DNA from 2 places in the Streptomyces sp. NPDC002092 genome. Region 2 is predicted to be linked to the other one. Evidence: riboswitches for the same ligand, from Rfam matches in the RefSeq annotation. Region 2 holds a riboswitch; the other holds the start of a gene.

Region 1 (5,706 bases), on a different contig from region 2:
CGATGCCCTCCTCGACGGCGGCCTTGGCGTTGCGGACGGCGTCCTCGATGCGGTGCTTGCGCTCCTTGAGCTCCACCTCGGTGGCGGCACCGGCCTTGATGACCGCGACACCGCCGGCGAGCTTCGCCAGGCGCTCCTGCAGCTTCTCGCGGTCGTAGTCCGAGTCGCTGTTCTCGATCTCGGCACGGATCTGGTTGACCCGGCCCTGCACCTGCTCCGTGGAGCCGGCACCGTCGACGATGGTGGTCTCGTCCTTGGTGATGACCACCTTGCGGGCGCGGCCCAGCAGGTCGAGGGAGGTGTTCTCGAGCTTGAGACCGACCTCCTCGGAGATGACCTCGCCGCCGGTGAGGATGGCGATGTCGTTCAGCATCGCCTTGCGGCGGTCGCCGAAGCCGGGGGCCTTGACCGCGACGGACTTGAAGGTGCCGCGGATCTTGTTGACGACCAGGGTCGACAGGGCCTCGCCCTCGACGTCCTCGGCGATGATCAGCAGCGGCTTGCCCGACTGCATGACCTTCTCCAGGAGCGGGAGCAGGTCCTTGACGGAACCGATCTTGGAGTTGGCGATCAGGATGTACGGGTCGTCGAGCGACGCCTCCATCCGCTCCATGTCGGTGGCGAAGTACGCCGAGATGTAGCCCTTGTCGAAGCGCATACCCTCGGTGAGCTCCAGCTCCAGACCGAAGGTCTGGGACTCCTCGACGGTGATGACGCCTTCCTTGCCGACCTTGTCCATCGCCTCGGCGATGAGCTCGCCGATCTGGGTGTCGGCGGCGGAGATGGAGGCCGTGGAGGCGATCTGCTCCTTGGTCTCGACATCCTTGGCCTGCTCGAGCAGGGCACCGGAGACGGCCTCGACGGCCTTCTCGATACCGCGCTTGAGGGCCATCGGGTTGGCGCCGGCGGCTACGTTGCGCAGGCCCTCCTTGACCAGGGCCTGGGCGAGAACGGTCGCGGTGGTCGTACCGTCACCGGCGACGTCGTCCGTCTTCTTGGCGACTTCCTTGACCAGCTCGGCGCCGATCTTCTCGTACGGGTCCTCGAGCTCGATCTCCTTGGCGATGGAGACACCATCGTTGGTGATCGTGGGGGCGCCCCACTTCTTCTCGAGGACGACGTTGCGGCCCTTGGGGCCGAGCGTCACCTTCACGGCGTCCGCGAGCTGGTTCATGCCGCGCTCGAGGCCGCGCCGCGCCTCCTCGTCGAACGCGATGATCTTGGCCATGTGAAGTGGTCCCTCCAGGACTGGGGGTGATTCCTTCGGACCGCGCCCGCGCCCGCGACGGACGGCTCGCCGACCCGTGGGTTCCTTGCCCCACCCGGCCTGCGGGCCTCACCGACCCGGTCCATCTTTGTCACTCTCACCTTCAGAGTGCTAACGCCAATGATTAGCACTCGCCCCCGTCGAGTGCAAGCGCCCCTCGGAGGCTGGGCCCGCCCGCCCGACCCGGCCCGGGACATGCCGAAGGGCCCGTACCCAGGAGGTACGAGCCCTTCGATCAAGAACAGAAGAACGTCGCTGCAGTTAACCCGGCGCGTGCTTCAGCTGGTCGCCAGACGGACCATGTCCGCCTGCGGCCCCTTCTGGCCCTGCGAGATCTCGAAATCGACCCGCTGACCCTCTTCCAGGGTGCGGTAGCCGTCCATCTGAATCGCACTGTAGTGGACGAAAACATCCGCACCACCGTCGACCGCGATGAAGCCGTACCCCTTCTCCGCGTTGAACCACTTGACGGTGCCCTGAGCCATGCCTAACTCCCCTATTACTGGCCCTTGCACAGATCCACACTTCGCGGATCCGGGTCAGACCTCACCCCCCACGGTTGGGGGCGTGCGCCGGAACGCGTCGACCGCGGCTGAATGTATCTGTCCAACTGCCGTCTGCAACAGGTCAATCGGACGAGAATTCCGGGCACGACCGGTCGCGACTTTAGGGAGAATTCGCCCGAATTCAGGGCAAGTCGGGCCCCATAAATGGAGCATAAGACGCAAAAAACCTGCACACTTTGGCTACTTCTCGCTGCCCGAGAAGCAAGAACTCATATGCATGCGGCAAGCGGAGTCGAGCAGGTTCCCCAACTGTACCGTGCTCAACCATGCAGAATTGCCCCCTCCGCTTCTCTCACGGAGGGGGCAATTCGATGAACTCTTCGTAACCGCCGTTACCGACGGTAATAATCGGTCGTCCGACCTGTTTCCGGTCAGCCTCCGGCGACGGCCGGGATGATCGAGACGCCCGCCCCGTCCGGAGTCGCCGTCTCCAGCCCCTGCTCGAACCGCACGTCGTCGTCGTTCACATACACGTTGACGAACCGCCGCAGCTTGCCCTGGTCGTCGAGAACCCGCGCGGCGATCCCGGTGTGGTTCTTCTCCAGATCGGCGATGACCTCGCCGAGAGTGCCGCCTTCAGCGGTGACCTCGGCCTGCCCGCCGGTGTAGGTACGCAGGATGGTGGGGATACGAACGTTGACGCTCATGCTTTAAGACCTCCGGTCAGGTGGAGCGCCCCACAGGGGCGCGGGGCTGTGTCCATTTGCGGCTCCGCCGCGGGGCGCGACCAGCCCCCGCGGCCCGCAGACGAACAACTACCTACTTACGCCAGCCCAGCCTCACGGAACGACTCCAGGCTGGGGCGAATCGTCGCCGTAAGCCCCGTACCCGCCACCGCGTCCAACGTCTTCAGGCCGTCACCGGTGTTCAGGACGACCGTCGTCAGGGTCGGGTCCAGCAGACCGTTCTCGATCAACTTGCGGGTCACACCCACGGTCACCCCACCGGCGGTCTCCGCGAAGATCCCCTCGGTCCGGGCGAGCAGCCGAATCGCATCGACGATCTGCTCGTCGTTGACATCCTCCACCGCCCCACCCGTACGGCGAGCGATGTCGAGGACATAAGGACCATCCGCCGGGTTACCGATCGCCAGCGACTTGGCGATCGTGTTCGGCTTCTGCGGCCGTACGACGTCGTGCCCCGCCTTGTACGCGACGGAGACAGGGCTGCACCCCTCGGCCTGCGCCCCGAAGATCTTGTACGGCTTGTCCTCGACGAGCCCGAGCTTGATCAGCTCCTGCAGCCCCTTGTCGATCTTCGTGAGCTGCGAGCCGGAGGCGATCGGCACGACCAGCTGGTCCGGCAGCCGCCAGCCGAGCTGCTCGCAGATCTCGTACGCCAGGGTCTTGGAGCCCTCCGCGTAGTACGGCCGCAGGTTGACGTTGACGAAGCCCCAGCCCTCGCCGGCCGGGTCGCCGATCAGCTCGGAGCAGAAGCGGTTCACATCGTCGTAGTTGCCCTCGATGCCGACGAGCTCGCCGCCGTAGACCGCGGCCATGACGACCTTGCCCTGCTCCAGGTCGTGCGGGATGAACACGCAGGAACGGAAGCCGGCGCGGGCGGCCGCGGCACCCACCGCACCGGCCAGGTTGCCGGTGGACGAGCAGGACAGGGTGGTGAAGTCGAAGGCGCGCGCGGCCTCGATGGCCTGGGCGACGACCCGGTCCTTGAAGGAGTGCGTCGGGTTGCCGGAGTCGTCCTTCACGAAGAGCTTGCCGGCGTCGACGCCCAGCTCGCGGGCGAGGTTGTCGGCCTTGACGAGCTTGGTCCAACCGGGGTTGATGTTGGGCTTGTCCGCCACGTCCGCCGGGACGGGCAGCAGGGGCGCGTAACGCCAGATGTTCGCGGGACCCGCCTCGATCTGCTTGCGGAGCTCCTCGGTGTCGTAGGCCGAGAAGTCGTACGCGATCTCGAGCGGGCCGAAACACTCCTCGCAGGCGAAGACCGGGCCGAGGGGCACCTGGTGACCGCACTCGCGGCAGGAGAGCGCCGCGGCGGGACCGAGGTCGACGGTCGTGGAGTCGGTGGTGCTTGCAACAGTCTGCGCAGCCATGTGAGGCGAGGCCCTTTCTCCTCATCTTCCTCACGACGCATCTCGCCGTGAGACGGATTTGGCACCTTCCCTAGCCGGGAGCCTCGCGGAACGATCAGCATCGATCGGTACGAGACCGGCTGGAGGGTTGCCGGGGCTTCATCGGGCCGTATCCCTCTGCCCCTCTGGATGAGCGGTATGCGGTTGTTTGACTCGTTCAACGCGGGACGACCCCCGACATGCGATGGTCACCAGCGTTGTTCAAGACTGTAACCGAAGGCCAGGACAGTTGAGATAGTCGTCCGAACCGCGAGATGGATCACACGATGATCCGGTTCTCGCCGAGAGAACGCAGAGGAGCCGCCTACGTGCTGGAAGAAGTCGAGCGCTGGCTGAGCACCCGCTCCTGGTCCCTGACCGACCGCCCCCTCCACCAGATCCTCGCCGCCAAGCAGCGCACGGGACAGTCGGTCAGCGTCGTGCTGCCCGCGCTCAACGAGGAGGAGACGGTCGGCGACATCGTCGCGATCATCCGTCACGACCTGATGCAGCAGGTTCCGCTCGTCGACGAGATCGTCGTCGTCGACTCCGGGTCCACCGACCATACGTCCGAGGTCGCCGCGGCGGCCGGGGCCAGGGTCGTCCACCGTGACGACATCCTGCCCCGCATCCCGACCGTCCCCGGCAAGGGCGAGGTGCTGTGGCGCTCGCTCCTGGTCACCGGCGGGGACATCGTCTGCTTCATCGACGCCGACCTGAAGGAGTTCTCCTCCGACTTCGTCTCCGGGATCGTCGGCCCGCTGCTCACCGAGCCGGGGGTCGACCTGGTCAAGGGCATGTACGACCGTCCGCTGGCCGGCGCCCAGGGCCAGGGCGGCCGGGTCACCGAGCTGATGGCGCGCCCGCTGCTCAACATGCACTGGCCGCAGCTGGCGGGCTTCGTGCAGCCGCTCGGCGGCGAGTACGCGGCCCGCCGCAGCCTGCTGGAACAGCTGCCGTTCCCCGTCGGGTACGGCGTCGAGCTGGGCATGCTGGTCGACGCCCTGCACCTGGTGGGCCTCGACGCGCTCGCCCAGGTCGACGTCGGGGTGCGCAAACACCGCCATCAGGACGGGCAGGCGCTGGGCCGGATGTCCGCCGCGATCTACCGCACGGCACAGCTGAGACTGGCCCGCGGTCATCTCATCCGTCCCTCCCTCACCCAGTTCGAACGGGGCGAGGACGGCTTCGAGCCGCGCACCTACTCCGTGGACACGGAGGAGCGGCCGCCGATGGTGGAGATCGCGGAGTACGCGTCGCGCAAGGTCGCCTGAGGCGGCGCGTTACGGGGTGCAGGCGGTGTATACGGTCCACCCGCAGAGCGCAGACGTACGTTTGAGCGTTTACGGGCCGGGCTAGGTTGAGGCGTATGGCTTCCACGCACGGCGCAGGTCACCACGCTGGTCATCAGGTGCTGGTCGCATCCAACCGCGGCCCGGTCTCGTACGAGGTGCAGGAGGACGGCTCGCTGGCCGCCAGGCGCGGCGGCGGCGGGCTGGTCTCCGGCCTGTCCGCGATCGGGCCCGACGCGGACGCCCTGTGGGTGTGCTCGGCGCTGTCCGACGGCGACCGCGAGGCGGTACGGCGCGGGGTCGGCGAGGACGGGGTGCGGATGCTCGACATCCCGGCCGACGTGCACGCCGACGCGTACAACGGCATCGCGAACTCAGTGCTGTGGTTCGTGCACCACATGCTGTACCAGACGCCGCTTGAGCCGGTCTTCGACGCGGAGTTCCGCCGGCAGTGGGCGTCGTACGAGACCTACAACCGGGCCTTCGCCGAGGCGCTGGCCCAGGAGGCGG
Region 2 (5,706 bases):
GGCGACGGCGGCGCACGCTGCGGCCGGCGGCCCGCCGGCCTGGGTGTGTCCACCGCGCTGTCCGCATTGCGGGACGGGCCCCTTGACGTGGCTCCGAGCCGGACCGACACTCCAGAGGAGAATCCTAGTGAATGGGTAGGGAAACGCATGGGGTGCCTTGAGCCGGTCACCGTCCGAGTGATCCGTCCGCCTCTCCTCACCTCCCGCCGTCACATCGATCTGCAGCGTGTCTGCAGTGCGATCAGCCCCCAGGGCTGAGTTCGCCCGACGTCGCTTCCGCCGCGCGTACGTCCGCGCCCTCTCCCGGGGAGTTCCATGTCCGTCACACCTCTGGCCGCCCACACCTCCGCCCGGCCCGCGCCCGCCTTCCGCGGCCGGATCGGCAGCGACGCCCGCAGCGGCCACTACGCCGTACCGGGCCGCTACCGCCTCCATCTGTCGACCGCGTGTCCCGACGGCCTGCGCATCGCCGTCACCCACAGCCTGCTCGGCCTGGACACCGTCTGTCCGGCGACCTTCCTGCCCGCCGTCCCCGACACTCCCGAAGGCGGCCACCGCGCCCTGCGCCCGCTGTACGAGGCGAGCGCGCACCACTACACCGGCCCGGCCGTCGCGCCCGTGCTCAGCGACGACTGGTCCGGACGGATCGTCAGCACACACGCCCCGGACATCATGCGCGACCTCGCCCGCCGCTTCGGCAGCGACCACCCCTCGCCCTACCCGTGCGGCGCGGAGTCGGAGATCGAGGCCGTCGAGCGGATGTGCGCGCAGGGCATCGAGGACGCCGCCCAGCGCGCCGGATCGGCCGGCGGCGAGGAGTCGGAGCGCGCGGCGGCGCTCGAGACGCTGCTCGAAACGCTCGGTGCACTGGAACGGTGGCTGGTCGGGCGAACGTACGTGATCCGCGACGAAATCACCGCCGCGGACGTCGAGTTGTGGGTCGCGCTGGTCCAACTCGACACCGTGCACCGCAATCACCTGGACGCCGGTGCCGTCCAGCGCATCGCCGGCCATCCCGCCCTGTGGGCCTACGCCCGCCGGCTGGCCGCCCATCCGGCCTTCGGTGCCCATCTCGACCTGGACGGCATCGCCCGCCGCCACCACGCCCGTTGCCAGGGTCTGGAGGCCGCCGGAGCCGCCGTTCAGGTCCTGGACTGGGCGGCCCATGCATCCGATGAAAACGGGGCAGGACCGCAGGTCAACAGCGCGTGAGTCGTTCCACACAGTGGACCGGCGTTGACATTCCTTCGGGCAATTGTTTTAACTACGAACCAGAACGGTCATGAGTGTCAGCGACAAGCCCTGGCTGGCTGACCGGCAACCCTCGCTCCGCGGTGGGGTGCCCCAGGTGACGACCGGACCGGATGACGTTTCGGTAAGCGCGAGGCCCACAAAGGGCCGGAACAGTGATGGTGACGCCATGTACGCAGCTCCCAGGACGGCCGCGCGCCGCCCTCAGGGCTGCGTACAGCCGTACGCGAACCTGCTGAACCTGTTCGCCGCCGACCGCGCAGTCGATCTGCTCCGTGTGAACAGCGCACTGTGTACCGCACCGGGCCGTGCTTGCTGCCGGGGCTGACACCTCCCCGCAGCCCCCGCACCCCCTGACGAACACCGCCCGCGCGGTGTGCCGTTGTCCTCCCCGCCCCCGGTGTTCCTGCCCACCCGTGCGCTGAGCGAGCCGCTCCAGCGCACGGCTGCCGCGGCCTGTGGGGTGTCCGACTCCGCCGGAGCCCACCATGAGTCAACCCCCTGGCGCCACCGTCGCCCTCGCCGATGCGCCGCCCGCCGACGAACAGTCAAAACCCCTCGCCGCACAGCGGGTTCTGCCGCTGCGCCGGCCCGGACGCTGGATCGCCACCGCCGTCGTCCTCGTCCTTGCGGCCCAGTTCGTGCACGGCCTGACGACCAACCCGTTCTACCAGTGGGACCGCTTCGGCTACTGGTTCCTGCGGCCGAACATCCTCGACGGCCTGCTCATCACCCTCGAAGTCGCCGCCTGCAGCGCGGTGTTGGGCCTGGCCGGCGGCATCGTCCTCGCCCTGGCCCGGCTCTCGAAGAGCCCGGTGCTGCGGGCCGTCAGCTGGACCTACATATGGGCGCTGCGCTCCATACCGCTCATCGTGGTGCTGCTCTTCCTCTACAACTTCAGCGCCCTGTACAAGACGTTGAGCGTCGGCGTCCCCTTCGGACCGGCCTTCCTCTCCTTCGACGAGTCCAAGCTCGCCAGCGACATGGTCGTCGCCGTCATCGGCCTCAGCCTCAACGAGGCGGCCTACGCGGCCGAGGTCGTCCGCGGCGGCATCCTCTCCGTCGACCAGGGCCAGCACGAGGCGGCGGCGGCCCTGGGCCTGCCGAAGAGCTACCAGTTCACGGAGATCGTCTTCCCGCAGGCGCTGCGCTCGATCACCCCGAACTATGTCAACCAGCTCATCGGCCTGATCAAGAGCACCTCGCTGGTCTTCTACGTCTCGCTGCTCGACCTGTTCGGCACCGCGCAGTCCATGGGCTCCACCTACCCCGGCGACATCGTGCCGCTGCTGCTGGTCGCCACCGTCTGGTACCTGATCCTGACCAGCGTCGTCTCCGTCATCCAGTTCTACGTCGAGCGGTACTACGCCCGGGGCGCCACCCGCTCCCTGCCGCCGACACCGTTGCAGAAGCTCCGCACCGGTCTCACCGACCTGCGAGCCCGTATCCGCAGGGAGGCCGCCGTATGAGCGCCAGGACCCTCGAGGCGCCGGCCGGCGTCGAGGCCGCCACCGTCGAGGTGCACGACGTGCACAAGTGGTACGGCGCCCACCGGGTGCTCAACGGCATCGACCTGACGGTGCGGCCCGGCGAGGTCACCGTGATCCTCGGGCCGTCCGGGTCCGGCAAGTCCACCCTGCTGCGGGTCATCAACCACCTGGAGAAGCCGGAGATCGGCCACGTCAGCGTCAACGGCGAACTGATCGGCGTGAAGCGGCACGGCGACCGGCTGAAGGAGCTGAGCGAGCGGGCCATCCTCACCCAGCGCGGCCGGATCGGTTTCGTCTTCCAGAACTTCAACCTCTTCCCCCATCTGACGGTCCTGGACAACGTGGCCGCCGCCCCGGTCGCCACCGGCAGGCTCAGCAAGCCCGAAGCGCAGGAACTGGCCCGCGAGTTGCTCGCCCGGGTGGGTCTCGCCGACAAGGCCGGCGCCTACCCGCGCCAGCTCTCCGGCGGTCAGCAGCAACGCGTCGCCATCGCCCGCGCCCTCGCCCTGCGCCCCGGCGTCATCCTCTTCGACGAGCCCACCTCAGCCCTCGACCCCGAACTCGTCGGCGAAGTCCTCGCTGTCATCAAGGACCTGGCGACCAGCGGCACCACGCTCGTCATCGTCACCCACGAGATCGGCTTCGCCCGCGAGATCGCCGACCGGGTCGTCTTCATCGACGGCGGAAGGATCGTCGAACAGGGCCCGCCCTCCGAGGTCCTCGACAGGCCGCAGCACGAGCGCACCAGGGACTTCCTCAGCAAGGTCCTCTGATCCCCTGACGCATCTGGCGCGCCCCACGACCTCCCCCCACGCCACCACCTCCTCACCCTCTCAGCGACAAGGAACGGCCATGTCTGTCCACTTCACCCGACGCAGCCTGATACGCGGCATCACCGCGGCGACCGCGGTCGCCTCCCTCGCCACCGGGCTCGCCGCCTGCGGTGGGAACAGCGACGCGGCCACCACGACCGGCGCCGCCAACGGGACCGTGACCGTCGGACAGCTCTCCAACGGCGCCGCCGAGCAGACCAGCCTCAAGGTCTCCGAGGTGAAGTCGATCAGTGCGGAACTGCCCAAGTCCGTCAAGAGCAGCGGCAAGCTGGAGATCGGAATCGGCGCCCTGCCCGCCGGTTTCGCACCCCTGGCCTACGTCGGCAGCGACCAGAAGACCCTCACCGGCGCCGAGCCCGACTTCGGCCGCCTGGTCGCCGCGGTCCTCGGCCTGAAGCCCGAACTGAAGAACTTCACCTGGGAAAACCTCTTCGTCGGCATCGACAGCGGCAAGGTCAACGTGGCCTTCTCGAACGTCACCGACACCGAGGAGCGCAAGAAGAAGTACGAGTTCGCCTCCTACCGCAAGGACAACCTGGGCTTCGAGGTGCTCAAGGCCGGCAAGTGGAACTTCGACGGCAACTACGAGAACCTCGCCGGCAAGACCGTCTCCGTCGGCGCCGGCACCAACCAGGAGAAGCTCCTCCTGGAGTGGAAGAAGAAGCTGGAGAGCGAGGGCAAGAAGCTCACCGTCAAGTACTACCCGGACCGCAACGGCACCTACCTCGCCCTGAACAGCGGCAAGATCGACTCCTTCTTCGGCCCCAACCCCGGCATCGCGTACCACATCACCCAGTCCGCGAACACGCCCAACCCGACGCGCAACGCGGGTACCTACTCGGGCGCCGGAGCCTCGCTGCAGGGCCTGATCGCCGCCACCGCCAAGAAGGACAGCGGTCTCGCCAAGCCGCTCGCCGACGCCATCAACTACCTGATCGAGAACGGCCAGTACGCCAAGTGGCTGGCCGCCTGGAACCTCTCCAACGAGGCCGTCGCCAAGTCCGAGGTCAACCCGCCCGGCCTGCCCCTCGACAACTCCTGACCACCCGTCACCGGCCCGTAGCGAAAGGGAACTCGCCACCGTGGTCCAACAGATCGACGTCCGTGGTGGCGAAGCCCTGGGCACGCGCCCGCTGGACAACCCCGTCTGGGCGGCACTGGACGGCCCGCACGCGGCATGGGCCGGACGGCTCGGCAAGGCGGCGCGCTACCCGGCGGACATGTACGCGTTCGCCGCGCTCGCGGACCCGGCGGCCCCGGCCGCCTGGGCCGATCTGCACGCCCTGCTCGGCCCGGACACCACCGTCCGCCTCAAGGGAGCCGACGGCGTCCCCGAAGGGTGGGACGTCGTCGGCGGCGGCCAGGGCGTCCAGCTGATCGACACCCGGTTGCGGGCCGAGCCCGCCCCGGAGGCCGTGCGCCTGGGCCCGGACGACGTGCCGGAGATGCTGGACCTCGTCGCCCACACCCGACCGGGGCCCTTCCTGGCCCGCACCGTCCAGCTGGGCACCTACCTCGGCATCCGGCACCGCGGCCGGCTGATCGCCATGGCCGGCGAGCGGCTCCACCTGCCCGGCTGGACCGAGATCAGCGCCGTCTGCACCGACCCGCGCCACCGCGGACGGGGCTTGGGGACCCGGCTGGTGCGGGCCGTCGCGGCGGGCATCAGGGAGCGCGGGGAGACCCCGTTCCTGCACGCCGCCGCGACCAACACCCCGGCGATCCGGCTCTACGAGTCGATCGGCTTCACCCTGCGCCGCCGGACGACCGTCCTCCAGGTGCGCACACCAGGAACAGATGCCGGGGCGGGGGCGTTGTGACCGGGGACGCGGAACGCGCTACGACGGCGGGAGGCAGGGCCATGTGCACCCCCTACCTCCGGCTGCACATCGACCTCCAGCGCGTCGCCGGCGCTCTCTGTCGCCCCTGACCCCGTTTCCCCAGCGCCGTGCCCCGAGTGCGTGACGCCCGGGCCGGCGATCTCGTACGGACCTCCAGGAAGGCACCCTCGTGTCCTCAACTCCCGCTTCCCGTCTGCACCTTGCCGTGGCCCTCGAGGGCACCGGCTGGCACCCCGCCTCCTGGCGCGAGCAAGTGGCCCGCCCCCGGGACCTGTTCACCGCCGGATACTG

The links. Region 2 has a riboswitch for S-adenosylmethionine ahead of ACWCRD_RS26545 (amino acid ABC transporter permease). Riboswitches for the same ligand answer to the same signal wherever they lie in the genome.
Region 1: it holds a riboswitch for S-adenosylmethionine, as region 2 does, so the genes downstream of both, thrC (threonine synthase) here and ACWCRD_RS26545 (amino acid ABC transporter permease) in region 2, are expected to answer to the same signal.

The regions. Positions count from the first base shown of each region.
Region 1 covers NZ_JBSFDG010000003.1:141,316-147,021, reverse strand. The annotation lists gene groL (chaperonin GroEL) at 1-1,228, opposite strand, end outside; gene ACWCRD_RS08120 (cold-shock protein) at 1,546-1,752, opposite strand; gene ACWCRD_RS08115 (MoaD/ThiS family protein) at 2,205-2,480, opposite strand; gene thrC (threonine synthase) at 2,597-3,886, opposite strand; SAM riboswitch class I at 3,905-4,061, opposite strand; gene ACWCRD_RS08105 (glucosyl-3-phosphoglycerate synthase) at 4,234-5,178, shown strand; gene ACWCRD_RS08100 (alpha,alpha-trehalose-phosphate synthase (UDP-forming)) at 5,274-5,706, shown strand, end outside.
Region 2 covers NZ_JBSFDG010000011.1:331,415-337,120, forward strand. The annotation lists gene ACWCRD_RS26540 (glutathione S-transferase C-terminal domain-containing protein) at 316-1,212, shown strand; SAM riboswitch class IV at 1,279-1,388, shown strand; gene ACWCRD_RS26545 (amino acid ABC transporter permease) at 1,740-2,720, shown strand; gene ACWCRD_RS26550 (amino acid ABC transporter ATP-binding protein) at 2,717-3,514, shown strand; gene ACWCRD_RS26555 (transporter substrate-binding domain-containing protein) at 3,594-4,616, shown strand; gene ACWCRD_RS26560 (GNAT family N-acetyltransferase) at 4,657-5,394, shown strand; gene ACWCRD_RS26565 (LLM class flavin-dependent oxidoreductase) at 5,585-5,706, shown strand, end outside.